3 regions of the Bradyrhizobium sp. I71 genome follow, and region 2 is predicted to be linked to each of the others. Evidence: riboswitches for the same ligand, from Rfam matches in the RefSeq annotation. Region 2 holds a riboswitch; each other region holds the start of a gene.
What was found. Region 2 has a riboswitch for cobalamin ahead of FJV43_RS30115 (energy-coupling factor ABC transporter permease). Riboswitches for the same ligand answer to the same signal wherever they lie in the genome.

Region 1: linked by a shared signal. The riboswitch ahead of FJV43_RS23495 (TonB-dependent siderophore receptor) and the one ahead of FJV43_RS30115 (energy-coupling factor ABC transporter permease) in region 2 are both predicted to bind cobalamin.
Region 3: linked by a shared signal. The riboswitch ahead of FJV43_RS36870 (TonB-dependent receptor) and the one ahead of FJV43_RS30115 (energy-coupling factor ABC transporter permease) in region 2 are both predicted to bind cobalamin.

What each region holds. Positions count from the first base shown of each region.
Region 1 covers NZ_CP059398.1:4,858,136-4,864,283, forward strand. Annotated here, with positions in the region: gene FJV43_RS23490 (PepSY domain-containing protein) at 1-935, opposite strand, end outside; gene FJV43_RS23495 (TonB-dependent siderophore receptor) at 938-3,214, opposite strand; cobalamin riboswitch at 3,321-3,516, opposite strand; gene FJV43_RS23500 (amidohydrolase family protein) at 4,464-5,954, shown strand; gene FJV43_RS23505 (GTP-binding protein) at 5,958-6,148, shown strand, end outside.
Region 2 covers NZ_CP059398.1:6,295,601-6,301,748, reverse strand. Annotated here, with positions in the region: gene cobT (nicotinate-nucleotide--dimethylbenzimidazole phosphoribosyltransferase) at 1-625, opposite strand, end outside; gene cobF (precorrin-6A synthase (deacetylating)) at 636-1,385, opposite strand; gene FJV43_RS30115 (energy-coupling factor ABC transporter permease) at 1,432-2,109, opposite strand; cobalamin riboswitch at 2,146-2,365, opposite strand; gene cobA (uroporphyrinogen-III C-methyltransferase) at 2,411-3,142, opposite strand; gene FJV43_RS30105 (cobyrinate a,c-diamide synthase) at 3,139-4,449, opposite strand; gene cobM (precorrin-4 C(11)-methyltransferase) at 4,449-5,231, opposite strand; gene FJV43_RS30095 (cobalamin biosynthesis protein) at 5,228-5,596, opposite strand; gene cbiT (precorrin-6Y C5,15-methyltransferase (decarboxylating) subunit CbiT) at 5,593-6,148, opposite strand, start outside.
Region 3 covers NZ_CP059398.1:7,771,745-7,777,892, reverse strand. Annotated here, with positions in the region: gene FJV43_RS36890 (adenylate/guanylate cyclase domain-containing protein) at 1-462, shown strand, start outside; gene FJV43_RS36885 (hypothetical protein) at 565-741, shown strand; gene FJV43_RS36880 (hypothetical protein) at 896-1,111, shown strand; gene FJV43_RS36875 (hypothetical protein) at 1,364-1,621, shown strand; cobalamin riboswitch at 1,715-1,929, shown strand; gene FJV43_RS36870 (TonB-dependent receptor) at 2,043-4,271, shown strand; gene FJV43_RS36865 (hypothetical protein) at 4,333-4,914, shown strand; gene ilvD (dihydroxy-acid dehydratase) at 6,066-6,148, shown strand, end outside.

The DNA.
Region 1 (6,148 bases), 1.4 Mb from region 2:
CTAGTCGCGATGGTCGGCGCATCATGGCCGGCGTAGCGTTGCAGCGTCTCCCGCGTGGTGTTGCGGCCTGCAAAAAGTTCGCCGGGATTGAGTGAAAGCCAACCGGAGAACATCCAGGTCAGCACGAAGACGCCCGCGATCAGGCCAGTGACGTGGTGCCACGCCATCCAGCCGCGATAGGGCGTGATCCTGCCGCTCGCATAGCGCCGCTTCAGCCGTACGCGCAGGATGCCGATCCAGACGCCGGTGACACCAACGATGAGGCAGATGCCGGAGATCCAAAGCACCACCAGCCGCCACAACGGCCCGTCCTTGCGCAATACGGTCGGATAGATCCAATGCGGGATCGAGCCGAGCCAGTTCCAGACGCGCTCGGTGTGGTTGGTGTCGAGCACGATCTCGCCGGAGCGCGAGGAGACATAGAGCTTGGTGCCGGCATCATCGCCGAGCCCGATGAGGTAGAGCGGTCGCAGCGGATCGTAACGGGCGGTGACGCTCCATTGGTCGCGATCGACGATGTCTTCCAGTTGCGGCGATCTGCTCGCGGGATGACGTTGCGCGACCGCGAGGGCCTGCCGTTCGGAAACGCCGGTCACGACGCGGCCATCGGCCGCGGAGATCGCCTGCCGTTTTCCGTCCCAGCCGGTGATCCGATACACCGGCTCGTCGGCCAGCATGGAAAGCCGGAGATCGCGCGGATAACGGGTGGCGCCCGCCGCCTTCATCGCGTCGTCGGGCGACAGCACCACCTTCTCCCATTGAATGTCGGGAAGCGCTGCCAGCCTTTCGTTGTCGGAAAGGCCGGGAGAAGCGACGTACATCATTACCACGCCGGACATGAACCACATGGCGAAGAACAGGCAGGTGACGATGCCGACCCAGCGGTGGCCGACATAGAGCCACCGCCGGAGTGTGCGTTTCAGGGCGCGTGCCACGCTCAGAACGTCACGTTGACTGCGACTTGCACCGTGCGCGGCGTGCCGAGCAGCCACTGGGTGGTACCGCCCGACGTGGTGTAGACTTCATCGAACAGATTGTAGACGCGGAACGACACGGTGGTATTGAGATCGGGCTTCCACTGCACACCGGCATTGACGATGTTGTAGGCTGGGCGCGTCATCGTGTTGGCATTGTCCGCGTAGGTCTTGCCGACGATCTGCACGCCCGCATTGGCTGACCAGTTCGGTGCAAAAGCCCAGGTCGCCCAGATGTTGGAGACGGTCTGCGGCACGTTGACCGGTACGTTGCCGGCATAGTTTACGGCTACGCCGCCAACCGATTGCACGAAGTCGTCATACTTCGCGCGCAGGAACGCGATGTTGGCATCGATTCGCCAGCCATAGTCGAGCAGGAATCCGACCGATGCTTCGACGCCGCGCGATGATTGCTGGCCGACCTGGACGGTCAGCGAAGGAATGTTGGGATCGCGCGCCAGCAGATTATTTTTCACGATCTCGTAGCCGGCCAGAGTCCATTCACCGCGGCCGCCCCAGAACGATTGCTTGACGCCAATCTCGATCTGTCGGCCGGTAGCCAGATCGAAATTCTTGTTTGCGGAGGACAGTGAGATCAGCCCTCCGACCGGATCGACCGCAGTGGCATACTGGCCATAGAATGCGAGGTCCTTGATGGGTGCATAGACCGCGCCGGCGCGCCAGGTTGTTGAGGAGAACGATTTTTCGAAGCTGTTTGTGGGCGTGGCGTAGTCAGTCCGAGTGATTGTCGGTTCATCCTGTCGGATACCGGCAATCAACGACAGTTGCTCGGTGACCGACAGCCTGTTCTCGGCGAACAACGCGTATTGGTTGGTCACGCTGCCGAAACCGGGAACTGTCGGGTTCGGGCTGCTAAATACCCCTGGAACGAAGCTGTAAGGGTTGACCGACGACGAGCCGCCATAGGGAGAGTTGTTGGTATGGGTAAAATTGATGCTGTTGACGTCAAAGCCTGCCAGGAACTCGTTGGCCATGCCGAAGACATGTCCACGAAATTTCGCATCCATGCGATTGCCGACCTGCTGCTGGTCGTGAAAAATCTCGATATAGCTGCTTCGGTTGATGAGGCCGGTGGCAGGATTATAGGCGTAGCTTTCGACGTCCTTCCAGTGCCGCTTGGAGTTCAGATAGTACAGCGTGTTCTGGATCGAGATGCCATCGGCGACCTGCCATTCGGTCTTCGCCTGGTTCCAGCTATCCTGGTATCGGATGTGGCTGTCGCTGACGTTGTAGTTCTTGAACCGGAGAGATTCATTGAGCATGCCGTTGATCAGCGGCGTGCCGAAGTAGCGTGAGGGATTTCGGTCACCGTAGTCCGTAGACAGCGTCCAGGTAACGTCTTCGTTCTGCCTGATCTGGACCACGGCGTGAAGCGCGACGTTCGAGGTGTTGTCACGATCAACCCATCCGTCCGACATGTTGCCGGTGGCGGTGATCCGATAGGCGACGTCCTTGCTAACTGGACCACCGCTATCCACGGCGATTCGCCGCGTCATGTTGCTGTCCAGCGAGACCTCCGCCTGGTTGCGAGGAACCCACAGCGGCAGTTTCGAAACGATGTTGATGGCGCCGCCGACCGCGCCCGCGCCATACATCACCGACGCAGGGCCGCGCAGCACTTCGATGCGCTCGGTCGACCATGTGTCGAACGGAAAGGTCACCGTCCCGGCGCCGATATAGAGCTGCGTGCCGTCGTACAGCGTCATGACGGAACCAAGGCCCGTAAAGCCGCGGGTGTTGAACGAGACCCCGCCATTGCCAGGTGCCGGGCTCGCCGTGAAGCCGGTCGCATTTTGCGTCACAGCGTCCAGGATGTTCTGCTGGCCGCGTTCGGCGATGGTCTCGGCTGAAATCACCTCCACACTGGCCGGCGTCTGCAGCCGCGTCAGGCCGAGGCGGCTGCCGGCCGTGCTTGCACCGGTCAGGTTGAGCGTCGGTGCGGCGAGCACGGGACCTGCCGGGTTAACCGCCGGAGCGCGCGCGTCGGCCGATATGGTTGGTTGCTGGCGTGAGCGCGCGGCGCGTGTTGCATCGCTGCTGTGGCGGGTGCTGCGAGCGTTCGGCGGCCTTGCCGGCGATTGCACCACCACAGGGTCGAGTGTTTGGCCTAGCCTTTCGGACTGTGCCCAGCCATCGGTCGACAAAACGAAGCAGGAGAATGCAACTGAAAGGAACAACACACGGCGATGCCGTGGCGCGAAAATCGTCTGGGAGGTCATCAACAGGACTCGCGATAACGTGGCACGTCACCGCGAACGCAGCTTGTCGCCGCCTCAAAAGAAAGGCAGCTCCACACTCACCAGGACACCCCGCCCAATGTGCTCGCGTGTGACCACGACTGACGGCAGGTCTCCTGGCTCGCGGGTCGTTGCCTGTCGCCGCCTTCCCAAGCCGGTGGGCTCAGTGGCGTTTGGCGAAGGCTCACCGCTTACAGTTGCGGGGGCAGCCACGGCATTGGGGGATCCCCGCACCGCATTCCCTATTGATCTCCCGAAGGAGAACCGTCGCAGTCACCCTAGGTTTTTTTGCAAAGCGCTGTCAACTGGCTGTCTCGCGATGCAGGTCAGCGCGTTGCACGGTGACAGGCCGACGCGCGCATCGCTCGATGGTCGTCGGGCAAAACAGCCCGGGTCCCTGTCAATCCCTTCCCGCGAAAATATTCCACTTTACCGAAATTCGGATTTGTCGTATGTCTCGCCCATCCCAACCCACCTAAGGGGCGGTCGTACGTCGTTTCGAGCGCGGGCTGGGAGTTGCGGTGGACGCGGGCGGCGTTAAAGGCGGAGCTTGCGCGTGCAGGGCGAGATGAACCTCGTGAGCATGTCGCTTCCTGCGAAGACGAACGGCGCTCATTGTCTTGCGAAGCCTCTTGGCGGCGCAGGATCGCCTGCGTACGGCGAAACCGTGTGGTCCTGGCCGTCGTTGCTACGGTCAAGCCTCGGCGAACGCGTCACTCGCGTCAACCGGCGCGGGTAGCGTGCATTTCGCGGAGGTGACGGAGGCCAGAAGGAATTCGGCTCCGGGGAGAGCGCGGCATAGGCCGTCAAACCATCGCGCAGGGAAGGCCTGGTTTCGGCTGCCCTGTGTCTCCCCTGTGCAATTGCGTGTGCATTCGTTCAGCGCAGGGGTCTTATGGGTGCCAGCCGGTGCCCGGCCTTCCCTGCGCCCTTTCCTTGAAAGGGTGCGAAGCGAAGCACAGCTCGGGCAAATCATGCCGCGAGGATGCGAGCGCGTGTCGATTGGACCGACGAATTGACGCAACGGCGTTGTCGCGCTCCGGTCCCAATAATTCTCGACATTGATCGGCCTCACATGAAAGCATGCAGGATCGGCATCAGTGGTGGTGGTCGTGTCCGCCAAAATCTGCATCTATGCGCGCCGGCACGGTGCGCGATGCGGCCGGTCTTTCGCCTCCGAAGCGGCCGCCGGGCCTTTGGAGGTTTTGGCAATAGCTTTCGGAGTGACGATATGAGCGGTTTGGTGATCAGCGGCGGCCGGGTGGTGGATCCCGCGAGCGGGATGGATGCCGTTGGTGACGTGGCGGTGGTGGGTGGCAGGATCGCCGCTGTCGGCACGGGCCTCGGCGGCGCCGAGCGGGTGATCGACGCGACCGGGCTCGTGGTGGCGCCCGGCTTCATCGACCTGCACGCGCATGGCCAGTCGGTCCCGGCCGACCGCATGCAGGCGTTCGACGGCGTCACGACGACGCTGGATCTCGAGGCCGGCGTGCTGCCGGTCGCATCCTGGTACGAGCGCCAGGCGCGGAAAGGCCGCGTGCTGAACTACGGCGCCGCCACCAACTGGGCCTTTGCCCGCATCGGCGCGATGACGGGCTCCAATGCCGAGAGCTCGCTGGAGGCGTTCGGCAATGCCATGCGCGATCGGCGCTGGATGGACAACGTCGCGACCGATGCGGAGGTATCGGGCATTCTCGAGCGCCTCACCCGCGGCCTGAACGAGGGCGGCATCGGTGTCGGCATCCTGAACGCCTATGCGCCGGGCGCCGGCGTGCAGGAGCTGACGGCGGTCTGCCAGCTGGCTGCGGCCAAGGACGTGCCGACCTTCACCCACGTCGCCTTCATGTCGCGCATCGACCCCGAGAGCGCGGCGGAAGCCTATATCCGCCTGATCGGCTATGCCGGCGCCACCGGCGCGCACATGCACATCTGCCATTTCAACTCGTCGAGCAAGACCGACGTCGAGCGCTGCCGCCTGCTGATCGAGAAGGCGCAGGCGCAGGGTCTGCCGATCACGGTCGAGGCCTATCCTTACGGCACCGGCTCCACCGTGCTGGCCGCCGCCTTCTTCAGTGATCCCGAGTTCGTCGAGCGCAACGGCACCGGCTACGATTCCGTGCAGCGCGTCACCGACGGCTATCGCTTCCACGATCGCGAGGAACTGCTCAAGGCGCAGGCCGAGGAGCCGTCATCGCTGGTGCTCTGGCACATCCTCGACACCGAGAACAATGCACATCACCGCGACCTGCTCGACATGTCGGTGCTGTATCCCGGCGGCGCCATCGCCTCCGATGCGATGCCGTGGACGCTGTCCGACGGCACCACCTATACCGGCGATGCCTGGCCGCTGCCGGATGATGCCACCTCGCATCCGCGCTCGGCCGGCTGCTTCACGAAATTCATCCGCGAATGGGTGCGCGAGCGCAAGACCGTGTCGCTGCTGGAAGGCGTGCGCAAATGCGCGCTGATCCCGGCGGAGATCCTGTCGCAGAGCACGCCCGCGATGCGCGCCAAGGGCCGGCTCGCGAAAGACGCGGATGCCGACATCGTCGTGTTCGACTACGAGAAGCTCTCGGATCGGGCGACTTTCACCGCGATGAACCGTCCCTCGGAGGGCGTGCGGCATCTCGTGGTCAGTGGCCAGGTGCTGATTTCCGACGGCGTGCTGGACGTGGCGGCGCGGCCCGGCAAGCCGGTGCGCCGCCCCGTGGTCGAGGGCTGATCCATGCCGGTCCCCATTCTCCTGGTGACGGGCTTTTTGGGGGCGGGCAAGACCACGGTCGTCAACCATCTGCTGGCGCATGCGGAGGGGCGGCGCATCGCCGCCGTGGTCAACGATTTCGGCGCGATCAACATCGATGCGGAGCTGATCGCGGGCGCCAGCGACGGCGTGGTCAGCCTTGCCAATGGCTGTAT
Region 2 (6,148 bases):
GGCCGGCCGCATCGACGCCGGTGCCGCTGCCCGCGATCTCCGCGGCGCTCACACCAAGCAGGCTCGCCGCGATCGCCGCGGATGTCGTGGTGTTGCCGATGCCCATCTCGCCGAGGATCAGGAGATCTGGCCGACCGGCCTCGGCGCGCACCACCGCACGCTGGCCGGCCTCGAAGGCAAAGGCGAGGTCCGCGGGCGTCAGCGCAGCCTCGACGCTGAAGTCGCGCGTGCCGTTGCGCGGCTTGTCGGTGACGACGCCCGCCATCTGCTCCCGGGCCAGCGTGCCGGCGTCGACCACCTCCAGGCTCGAACCCAGCTCGCGCGCCAGCACCGAGATTGCCGCGCCGCCGGAGGCAAAATTCGCCATCATCGCAATCGTCACGGCTTGCGGATAGGCCGACACGCCCTGCGCGACGATGCCGTGATCGCCGGCGAAGATGATGATCGGCACCCGCAAGGCGCGCGGCTCTTCGGTCGCCTGCAAGCCCGCAAGCTCGATCGCGAGCTGCTCGAGCCGGCCGAGCGCGCCGGTCGGCTTGGTCAGCTGCGCCTGCCGCGCGATCGCCGCATCGCGATGATGTGCGGAGATCTCGGGGCATTTCCGGTGGACCCATTCGGGGAGCATGCTGCCTCGCTTACGCCCTGCGCTTGAGAAGATAGCTGTCCATGATCCAGCCGTGCCGCTCGCGCGCTTCCTGCCGCGCGATCACGATGTGCGGACCGACCTCGGCCAGCGCGCCGGACATGATGATCTGATCGGGCATGCCGAGATAGGCGCCCCACCAGATATGCAGACGCTCCGGATCGAGCGACTGGAACGCCGTGCCGCCGTCGAGCATCACCACCACGGTATCGACACCTTGCGGCCAGCCGCCTTCGCGCAAGCGCCGCCCCGTCGTGACCAAGAACGGCTCGCCGATGTCGTTGAGCGGCAGCGCATGCGCCGCACACAGCGCCTGGATCGAGGTAATGCCGGGCACGACTTCGATCGCCGGCAACGGATTCAATCGCCGTGCAATGCGCAGCGAGGAGTCGTAGAGCGACGGATCGCCCCAGATCAAGAGCGCAACCTTGCCCTCACCATCGAGATGCCTCGCGATCGTCTGCGACCAGGTCGCGGCAACCGCATCGTGCCAATCGTCTACGCCCTTGCGGTAGTCGGCCTCACCGGCGTCGCGCACGGGAAGGTCGAATTCGGCGATGGCTGTCTTGTCACTGGTGAGCAAGTCCGCGCAGATCGTTCGCCGGAGATCGGCGAGATCGGACTTCGCAGCCCCCTTGCGTGGGATCAGGACGAGATCGGCCGCGTTGATGGCAGCGATCGCGGCGCGCGTGAGCTGCTCGGGATCGCCGCAACCGATGCCTATCAGGGAGAGCGTGAGCATCGCGAGCGCGACGGGCGGCAATCAAGGCCGCCCTTTCGCTTGTCTCTCAGGCGCCGCTGTGCAGGCGCGGAGTGACGAGGCCGGGCGCGGTGACGCCACGCAGCGACTTCGCCAGCGCCAGCACTGCGAGGTCTGCCAGCGGCTCGATCACGATGACCAGCGCGTAGGAGGCCGCGAAGGTCGCGATGTTGGCGAGGTTGCTCATGGCAAAACCGGAGCCGTAGAGCGCCCAGAACGCCACCCAGGCGACAACACCCGCTTGATAAGTCGTCGACAGCGCCAGCGCCTGACCGTACTTCAGATCGACATAGGCGGTGTTGCGCGAAATGATGCGCGTGGCGATGGCCTGGATCGCGAGCAGCGGCACCAGCAGCGTGGTGACGTTCATGCCGTATTGCGGCAGGTCGGCGGGCTCGAACAACAGCCCCTGGAGCAGCAGGCCGAAAGCGAGGCCGAAGGCGGCGGGCGCAGCACCAAAGAGCAGGAACAAGGTCGAGCCGAGGATGAAGTGCACTTCGGAGACGCCGACCGGGAAGTGCGGCAGGACCTGGAAGAAGGTGAAGACGAGGCCCGTGGTGGCGAGCGTGCGCGCGGCGAACGAGCCGACGCCCTGCGTGCGGACGGTTTCGGCCGCCAGCTTCAGCGCAACGCCGCCTGCGGCGATGCCGGTTGCGTAACTCAATACGAGCTTGGCGCCCGTGACGATTCCCGGTTCGATATGCATGGCTCAGATCCTTCCTGCCGTCACACCCGACGGCCTTGGCCTCAAAACGTGCAGGGCCGGTCTCCTGGCTCGCGGTTCACTGGGTTCTCCGGCCTTCCCGGACCTTGCGGCCCAGTGGCTGATCGGAGCCCCTCACCGCTTACAGTCGCGGGGGCGGCTGGGGTTTTGGGCGCCGCAACTTGGTCCGCCCATCCCCATTCCCGATTATGCTCCGGCGCTTTGCGCCGCGTCGAGCACCTTGCCTCTCCTGTGTGCCCCTTTCGCCGAGCCTGCGTCAAGGGGCGAGGCGCGGCCAAGACAATCATGACGGATAATCCCCCGCCAGCGCACCGAACAGGATCACGGCGGCGGTGGAAGCGGCACCGCCGCGGGCAAGCTGCTCGGCAAGCTCGGCAATCGTGGTGCGGACCAGCCGCTCGTCGGGTCGGCCCAGGGATTCGGCGAACAGCGCCGGGGTCTCCGCGGCGAGGCCGTGCGCGATCAATTTTGCGGCAAGCGCCGGAAAGGTGCGCCGGCCCATATAGACCACGGTCGTGGCCTCGGGATCGGCCAGCGCCGCCCAGTTCAGGTTGGACGGCAGCTCGCCGCTGACATCGGCCCCCGTGATGAACTGCACCCGGCGGGAGGTATGCCGACGGGTCAGGGGAATGCCGGCCTGGGCGGCGGCGGCGCAGGCCGCAGTGACGCCGGGAACGATCTCATAGCCGATGCCGGCTTCGCGCAGCGTCTCCAGCTCCTCCTCGAGCCGGCCGAAAATGCCGGCATCGCCGGACTTGAGCCGCACCACGCGCGCGCCCGTCGCGGCATAGTCCACCAGGAGACGGTTGACGTGGTGCTGCTTGGTCGAGGGCCGCCCTGCCCGCTTTCCCACCGCGACGAGATTGGCGCCGGGCCGGGCGAGATCCAGAATCGCGCCGGAGGCGAGGTCGTCATAGAGCACGACGTCGGCCTCGCGCAGCCGCGCAGCGCCCCTCACCGTGAGCAACTCGGGATCGCCGGGTCCGGCGGAAATGAACGACACGAATCCTTTCACCGGTCCTCCGCGATCAGATGAAAGAATGTACCGGTGGCGTGGCCGCGCCGCGAGCCGGTTTCGGCCATGGCGGCGCCCGTCGCATCGTGCACGACCGCCAGCGGCGCGTCCGGCTGCGCGACGATCGTCGAATAGTGGAACTCGTGACCGCGCAGGCGTGCACCGGGCTGATGCCCCGGCATCGGCGCAGCCAGTTCGGCGAGACGATAGCCCAGATGCATGCGGCGTTTGGCAAAGCTGGTCTCGAGGCCGAGCAGGCCCGTCATCTCATGGCGGAGCCCGTCGGCATCGGTGAGGCTTGTGCCCAGAACCATATAGCCTCCGCACTCGCCGTGGACCGGCCGTGTCTCGGCGAAGGCGCGCAGGCCGCTCCGAAAGCGCGCATTGGCCGCGAGCTTGCCGGCGTGCAGTTCGGGATAGCCGCCAGGAAGCCAGCAGACGTCGGCGCTCGCGTCAGGCGTTTCATCGGCAAGCGGCGAGAATGTCGAGATCTCGGCGCCCGCCGCGCGCCAGGCCTCCAGCATGTGCGGATAGACGAAGGAGAAAGCCGCGTCGCGGGCGAGCGCAATGCGTTGCCCGGGTGGGGCCACGTTGAGACCGTTCGCGGCGGGTTGCGGCAACCAGCGAGCCGCCGATCGCAGCACGGCATCGAGATCGACATGCTCGGCGACGAAGCGCGCGGTCTCGTCGATCAGCTGGCCGATCTCGGCCCGCTCCTCGGCCTGCACCAGGCCAAGATGCCGCTTCGGCAGGCTGATCTCGGCATGACGCGGCAGCGCGCCGAACACGGCGATGCCGGCATCAACGAGCGCACGCCGCACCAGATCTTCATGACGCGGGCTGGCGACGCGGTTGAGCACGACGCCCGCAAGGCGCACGCCGGCACGATAATCGCGAAGGCCTGCGGCGATCGCCGCCGCAGTCTGCGCCTGGCCCGAGGGATCGATCACAAGAACCACCGGCCAGCCCAGCATCTCCGCAATGTCAGCGGTGGCGCCGGTGCCGGAGACGCCGCGCGCGGCGACACCGTCGAACAGGCCCATCGAGCCCTCTGCAAGCACGACGTCGGCGTCGGCACCGCGGCTGACGAGATGCGCGATCGCTCCGCGATCCATCGCCCAGCTGTCGACGTTGACGGAGGCGCGGCCCGTTGCGGCGGCGTGGAACGCGGGATCGATGTAGTCGGGCCCGCTCTTGAAGCACTGCACGTTCAGGCCGCGATTGCGCCATGCGCGCGCGAGCGCCAGCGTCAGCGTGGTCTTGCCGACACCGGAGGCCGGCGCGGAGATGACGAGCGCTGCGGCCATCACGATGCCTCCGGAAAACGCGGCTCGGCGCCGACCGGCCGATAGCGGCGGTCGTAGTCGGCGGCATAGAGACGGCTCTCGTCGAAATCCGCAGCACCAAGCGTCCTGCCGACCAGGATCAGCGCGGTTCGCTCCATCTCGCTGCCCACGGTCGCATCAAGCGTGCCAAGCGTCGCGCGGACGATGCGCTGGTCCGGCCAGCTCGCGCGCCAGACGATCGCGACCGGGCAGTCCGTGCCGTAATGCGGCGTCAACTCGGCCACGACCTTGTCGAGCAGGTGGATCGACAGATGGATCGCGAGCACCGCGCCGGTCGCGGCGAATGCGGCGAGCTTCTCGCCTTTAGGCATTGCGCTGGCGCGGCCCGGCGTGCGCGTCAGCACCACGGTCTGGGCGAGACCAGGAAGCGTCAGCTCGGTCTCCAGTGCCGCTGCAGCGGCCGAGAAAGCAGGCACGCCCGGCGTCACCGAACAGGGAATGCCGAGCGCGCGCAGGCGGCGAAGCTGCTCGCCCATCGCCGACCAGATCGAGAGGTCGCCGGAATGCAGCCGCGCGACATCCTTGCCTTCTGCATGCGCGGCGGCGATCTCCGCGATGATCTCGTCGAGCGAGAGCGGCGCGGTGTTGACGATGCGTGCACCGGGCGGGCAATGCGCCAGCACGCCCTCCGTCACCAGCGAGCCGGCATAGAGACAGACCGGAGAGGCTGCGATCAGATCGCGGCCGCGCAGCGTCAGCAAATCGGGCGCGCCCGGGCCGGCGCCGATGAAATGCACCGTCATGCGCCATCTCCTTCGGCGATCGCCGCGGTCGCGGTGCGATCCCGCGAGACGACGCGTGTCGCAATCAGCCGCGCGCGAGGACCGGCCGCAGCGAGCGCCGCGGCCTCGGCAAGCGATCCCGTCCCGAACTTTTCCGCGACGAGTTTTGACTGCGTCGGCGTGTCGATGCCGGCCAGCCTGTCGGCCGGAACGGCCTTGATCGGCACACCGCATTCCTGCGCGAGCTGCTTCAGCGCCTCCGCGTCGGCCTTGTCGCTGACGGTCGCGAATGCCGCAAGACCTTCGGGGCCGCCGGCTGTCGCGAGCGCCTCGCGCAACGAGGCGAGCGTCACGTCGCTCTTGAAGCCCAGACCAGCGACTTTCATCGGATCGCACTCCATTGCACCACCGGCCGCGTCGCCTCCCAGGAGCGGTAGCGACCGAGTGGGGCCGCATGCGCGATTTCGACCCGCATCAGATCGCCGCCATGGCGCTGGTGCAGCTCGGCGAGCAGCGCTTCCGTCTCCAGCGTGACCGAATGTGCGACGAACCGCGCTCCGGGCGAGAGCCGCGCCCAGATGGCGTCGAACATCGCGCCATCGAGGCCGCCGCCGATGAAGACGGCATCCGGCGGCTCCAGCGCAGCAAGGGCTTCGGGCGCCTTCCCCGAAACGATGACGATCCGATGCGCCAATCCGAACGCGGCTGCATTGCTGCGAATGTTCGCGGCGCGATCTTCGCGCAGCTCGATGGCCGTGGCTGTCCCACCACACAGCCCCCACTCCACCGAGATCGAACCCGAACCGGCGCCGACGTCCCACAGTCGCTCGCCTGGCCGCGGCGCCAGCGCCGAGAGGGCGAGCGCGCGCACCGGCCGCTTGGTGATCTGCCCGTCATGGACGAAGAGATCGTCCGACAATCCCGAACTGCGGGGAATG
Region 3 (6,148 bases), 1.5 Mb from region 2:
GAGGTCCTGACCGGCAGCATCGGCTCCGAGCTGATGATGAGCTTTACCGTGATGGGCGACGCCGTGAATCTCGCCTCGCGGCTGGAGGCCGTCAACAAGGTCTACGGCACCCGCATCCTGGTCTCGCAGGCGACTGCGGACGCGATTGGATCTCGCCTCGAATTGCGCGAGATCGACCGTCTTGCGGTCGCGGGCCAAAGCGCGCCGCAGGCGATCTTCGAGGTGATGGCGCGACCGGGCGCACTCACCGATGCGCAAGTCAGCCTGCGCACGCACTACGTCGATGGTCTCGCCGCGTATCGTGCCCGGCGCTTCGACGACGCACGTGCTGCCTTCAACGCGGCGCTCGAGGCGGTCCCCGGCGACGGTCCCTCGCGCACGATGCTCGGCCGCATCGCGCAGTTCGCGGCCAATCCGCCGGATGCCGCTTGGGACGGCGCCTGGCGACTCGAGCAGAAATAGGCTGCCGCGGAATAATTGATGCTACCCCATAACGATGTTCGCCGTGACCTATTTCCCGGATTTAGGTTAGCTGTCCTTGTGGCGTTTGACGGGGACACGCCGATGACAGAACTTCAGGACAGGTTGGAACGGTTCGAGACGCTCACCGCCGAATGCGAACTGATCGCCAAGCTCGCCACCGACAGCACCAAGCGCGAGTTCTATCTGAGGCTCGGGGAACAGTATCGCCAGCTGGCGGTGGATATTCGGCAGGCGATCGCGACCACGGCTGCGGCCTGAGGCCGGCTGAAATCCGTTCTTAACATTTAGCGCGCATTCTCGCAGCACGCGGGCATCGCCGATCGGCGGTGGCTCGTGGTGGGAAGGCCGGGGTTCGTTGCAATGCAGCGCACCTCGCGAGTGTCATCGTGCTGTGCCTGACAGGGCAAGTCCCATGCGCCTCGTTGCCGTGATCATATTCGCGCTCATGACGGCGGCCTGCGACCAGGAGCGGGACATCACCGGCTCGACGACGCCGAGCTGTCCGATACGAAACTACAGCAGCTACAATCCACGCGACATGAACCAGTGCGTCAACGCCTGCAGATCGTGCGATCGCGGCACCACGGTCACCTGCACGACATCCTGCACCCTCAAGGGGGCTCGCTGAACGGATTACCTTCTGCCTTGCGAGGCGCGGCTCCCCATCGTCCTCGCCGTCTCGACCTGATAGGGTTGGTCGGAGCAGGGGGACATCGGATGAAATTCGCAAGCCTTGAAATCGACAACGCCGGAGGTCTCGTGGGAACGGCGAGCAGCGCGCAGGCGTCCAGCGAACGTGGCGTTGACGGTGCCGAGGCACCGGAACGATTCACATAGGATAGTCATTGGAAGCAGTGGGCAGGACGCGGAGTCCAATGGAATGGGTATGCTCGATCCTGGCCGGTTCCTGGTATCGTGCTCGCATTGCGATGCCTGGCCGATGGCCGCCAACGTGAAACGTTCAAGCTGGTCGGCATCCCCGCATGAGGTCCGTTTCGTCTGCACGCGCTGCCGGCGCGAAGAGACCGCGATCGTCTCGGCGTCCGGCGAACTGACGCCGATCAAGCGCCTCGACGCTCCGCCGCGGGATGTCGCTGTCGCCTGGGCTCAGGCCCAGCGCCCGCGGGGGCGAACGTAGGCGGCGCAGGGCATTGCTCGATTCGTTGTGGAGCCGGCCGATCGCGTCTGCGCCAAGATGCCAGCGGTCGATTGACTCCCGGCCTGGACGCCCCGTAGATTGGCCGCTGACGGTTCTCCTCATGGAGATCAAAAGGGAACGTGGTGCGAGATGTCCCATGGTCGGGATCTTCTCAATGCCATGGCTGCCCCCGCAACTGTAAGCGGTGAATCTCTCGTCCTATGCCACTGGGAATCTCGGTCCTGGGAAGGCGACGCAGAGGTAACGACCCGCGAGCCAGGAGACCTGCCGTCAGCCGTGGTCACACGCGAAGATGTCGGTCGGGGAGTACAGACATTAGCTTTGCCGGAGCCATCGATCGCTCCGCCGTAAGGCCTCGTTCGCTGTGACGTGCCACTGACGTCATGCCGAGGTTATAATTGTGTCCCGTATTGTCACTGCCGCCAGGCGCTGCCGCGCCGGCATCGTTGCGGCTGTTTCGCTGTATTCGCTCGATCTCTCCATCGCCCACGCCCAGCAGTCCGTCGCCGAGCAGCTGCCGCCGGTCGAAGTGACCAGATCCGACGATCAGAACCGTACGCGTGCCAGGGCGATCGGCGATGGCGAGGCGGGGCGGCGCCGAGCGGCGCCGGACGGGGCGCGGAGTGGGACCGGCTCGTCCGGCTCGGGCAACGAGGCCGCCGCCGGCAATGGCGGTATCGTCGGCGCGGCTACGACCGTCATTACGGCTGCGGACATCGCTCATGCGCCGTCGCAGACGCTGGCCGAGATCATCGCGACGCAAGTGCCGGGCGCCCAGATCACGACGTTCTATGGCGGCCAGATCGGTGCCAAGACCAGTGTCGACCTCCGCGGCTTCGGTGCCTTCGCCACGGCCAACACGCTGGTGCTGGTCAACGGACGGCGGCTGAACGACATCGATATGGCGCAGGTGGACCTCTCCACCATCCCGCTCAATGCCATCGAGCGCATCGAGATCACGCGCGGCAATTCCGGTGCGGTGCTGTATGGCGACAATGCGGTCGGCGGCGTCATCAACATCGTCACCAAGAACGGCGTCGGCGGCCCGCCCGTGACCGCGCGCATCGAGGCCGGTTTCGGCTCGTTCAATACCAGGCTCGGCAACGTCTCGGCCGCGATCAATTCCGGTCCGTGGTCGACCTCGTTCTACGGCAATGCCGTCAGGACCGACGGCTATCGCGACAACAATCGCTACTCCCAGGAGAATGGCGTCGGCAATCTGAACTACACGACGCCGGGCCTGACCGCCTTCCTGACCGTCACCGCTGACAATCAGGAGCTGCGACTGCCGGGCGGCCGTACCGTCGATCCCTCCATCGGCGTCGACGAGCTCGCGACCAGCCGGCGAGGGACCAGCACGCCCTTCAACTACGCCAATCAGCAGGGTTTTGGCGCGACCGCGGGCTTCACGAAAACCCTTGTCAACGGCGTCGATCTCATCGTCGACGGCGGCGTGCGCGACAAGAAGCAGCAGAGTGCGTTCTTCTCGAGCCCGGCGCCGGTCCCGGCTTTCTTCACGTCGACCTATGTCGATGCTGACCTTGCGACATGGTCGATCACGCCGCGGCTCAGCGTGAAGAGCCTTCTGCTCGGAATGCCGTCGCAGCTGCTGACCGGCGTCGACTACTACGATGCGAGCTTTCAGCAGAACCGCGGCGCCGGCCAGGGTCTCGCTCCCTGGCACAATTACGATCTCAGGCAGCGGACGGTTGCGGGCTATGTCCAGCACACGCTCGGCGTCGCGCCAGCGACCGATATCTCCTACGGCGCCCGGGTGCAGAACACCAATCTCTCGGCGCGTGACAATTTCGACCCGGCGGCTCCGTTCAACGCCGACATCGGCGCGCTCCCGCTCGGGAGCGACGAGACGCAATATGCGCTGCACCTCGGTGCGGAGCATCGCCTCAATGACACCGTCGCGCTGTTCGGCCGGGTTGCGCGCGCCTTCCGCACGCCTGATGTCGACGAGCGGGTGTCGTCGGGCCCTTCATTCGACCCGTTCTTCAATCCGCTCCCGCAGACGTTCCAGCTCAAGACCCAGACCTCGCAGGACATCGAGGGTGGGCTGCGCATCAGAGGAGGCGGACTGCAGATGCAGAGCAGCCTCTATCTGATGGACCTCGCCAACGAGATCCATTTCAATCCGATCCTGTTCTACAACACCAATCTGGATCCGACCCGCCGCTACGGCTCGGAGACCAGCGTCTCCTATCGCATCAACGACGCCCTGCTGGTGCGCTCCGGCATGGCCTATACACGGGCCGTCTTCCGCGAAGGCGTCTGGGCGGGCAACGACGTGCCGCTGGTGTCGCGCTACGCCGCGAGTGCGGGCCTCACCTGGAACATCTGGCAGAACTATCTGGTGCTGGACGCCACCGCGCGCTTCTGGAGCGAGCGTCGCATGGACAACGACCAGGCCGGAACCCAGAAGCCGATTCCCGCCAACGGCACGATCGACCTGAAGCTCAGCGGCCAATATGAGCGCTACTTCTGGTCGCTCAGCATCAACAATGTGCTGAATGCGCTCTACTACGACTACGCCGTCGCAAGCACCTTCACGGACGGTCGCTTCAGCGCCTATCCGCTGCCCGGTCGCACCTATCTGCTGAAGGCCGGCGCCACGTTTTGATTTCAATGGGGCTGTCACGGGCCCCCAAATGGACTAGAACTCGAAGAGAAGGAGATCACTTATGGCTCTCAATATCCTGCCGTCCGGCGGCGACGGTTTCCGCCTCCATCCGGTGGCGCCGCGTGTCGCGCCGATGTTCGGCTTCGCGCTGCTGACGGTGTCGTGCGCGCTCGCAAGTTTTGCGTTCGCCTGTGCGACGCCGTTTGCGGCCTTCGCCGTGGTCGCGGCCGCGATGCTGCCGCTGCGTCCGGCGCTGCTCGTCGTCACCGGTGCCTGGCTCGTGAACCAGAGCATCGGTTTCGGCGCGCTGCACTATCCCATCGATGGCAGCACCATCGCCTGGGGATTCGTCATCGGCGCGGCTGCGCTGCTGGCGACCGCAGTGGCGTCGGCCGTGCTCCGCATGCTGCCGCAGCGCCGCACGATGCTGATGCTGGCGCTCACGCTCGTCGCCGCCTATGCGGCCTACGAGCTCGCGCTGCTCGCCGCGACGCCGTTCCTGGGCGGAGAGGCCGCCTTCACCGCAGCCATCGTCACGCGCATCGGGCTGACCAATTTCGCCTGGCTCGCCGGCCTCGTCGCCGTCTGCGAGGTCGTGCGCCTGCTCGATCCGTTCGGGCGCAAGGGAGTGATGTCGGCCTGAGCAGTCCTCTCGTCGCCCCGATGGAGCGCAGCGAAATCCGGGACAAATCGTTCCATAGCGCGACACCTCCCCGGACTACGCTTCCGCGCCATCCGGGTTGCGTCGCCGCGCCTGTGTCGCCCCCTGTCAATCCGCTCGCGCGAAAATATTCCAATTTACCGAAATTCGGATTTGTCGTATGTGTCGCCCATCCCGGCTCATCCTTGAGGGGCGATCATGAGGTCGTCATTGTCGCGAGCCGGGCTTGCGGTGGACGCGGCAGCGTCGTGCACGAGAGGTGAAGGGCCGGGCGGATTGCTCTCCGTGAGCCCGAAACTGCGTGTGGACGAGCGGCGCTGTCAGGTTCGTCGTGCCAGCATTTCGGCGGCAAAGTGCACAACGCCGTCGAACCCTGTGGCGCCAACGAACCGCGCGTACGGCAAAACCGTGTGGTCCTGGCCGTCGTTGCTACGGTCAAGCTCTTGCGGAGGCGGCAGTCGCGTCAACCGGCGCGGCGCCGGTGGATTTCGCGAGAGTGAGGGAGGCCAGAACGAACTCGGCTCCCGGGAGAGCACGGCATAAGCCGTCCGACCATCGCGCAGGGAAGGCCGTGTGTTGGGCTTCACCTGTATGCTGCTGTGCGGTTTTCTGCGTGTGCTCTATGCGCAGCAGACCGCGGGTGCGAGCCGGCACCCGGCCTTCCCTGCGGCCCTCTTGGCTCGAGAGGGTGGAGCGACGAAGCAAAGCTCGGGTTGAATCAGCCGCGAGAACGCGACGGCGTGCCTGCAATTTCAAATGCGCGGCGAGGCTGCGATGCCCAAGCCGACTCAGCCGCCAGGGTGCGTTGTTCTCGGGGCCGAAATGGGCGCACTGCGTCCGTCGCAAAATCTGAAGTTGTCAGATGGCTCCTCGGCGGAGGTATCGAAGTAGCCTTATCCGTGTCTTCTACGCCACGATTGTTGTGTCTTCGCAACACTCATGCCGCATTTAACCTTCACCATCGGCGGTTCGCGTCGTCGCCGCTTTTTGGCCACACCCGAACATGAATAAAATCACTCTAATGTTTTAAGGCAGTGGCGGTCTTCGAAGGCGACGAGAAAGTCCCAAGGTCGATTCAAATCTTGGCTCTGATTTTTCGGGTCTGAAAGGGTTGGCCGGGGAAAATGGTTGCGATGGTCGCAAAGATTGACAAGCAGAGGCTGCCGAGCCGTCACGTGACGGAAGGCCCTGCGCGTGCGCCCCATCGGTCCTACTT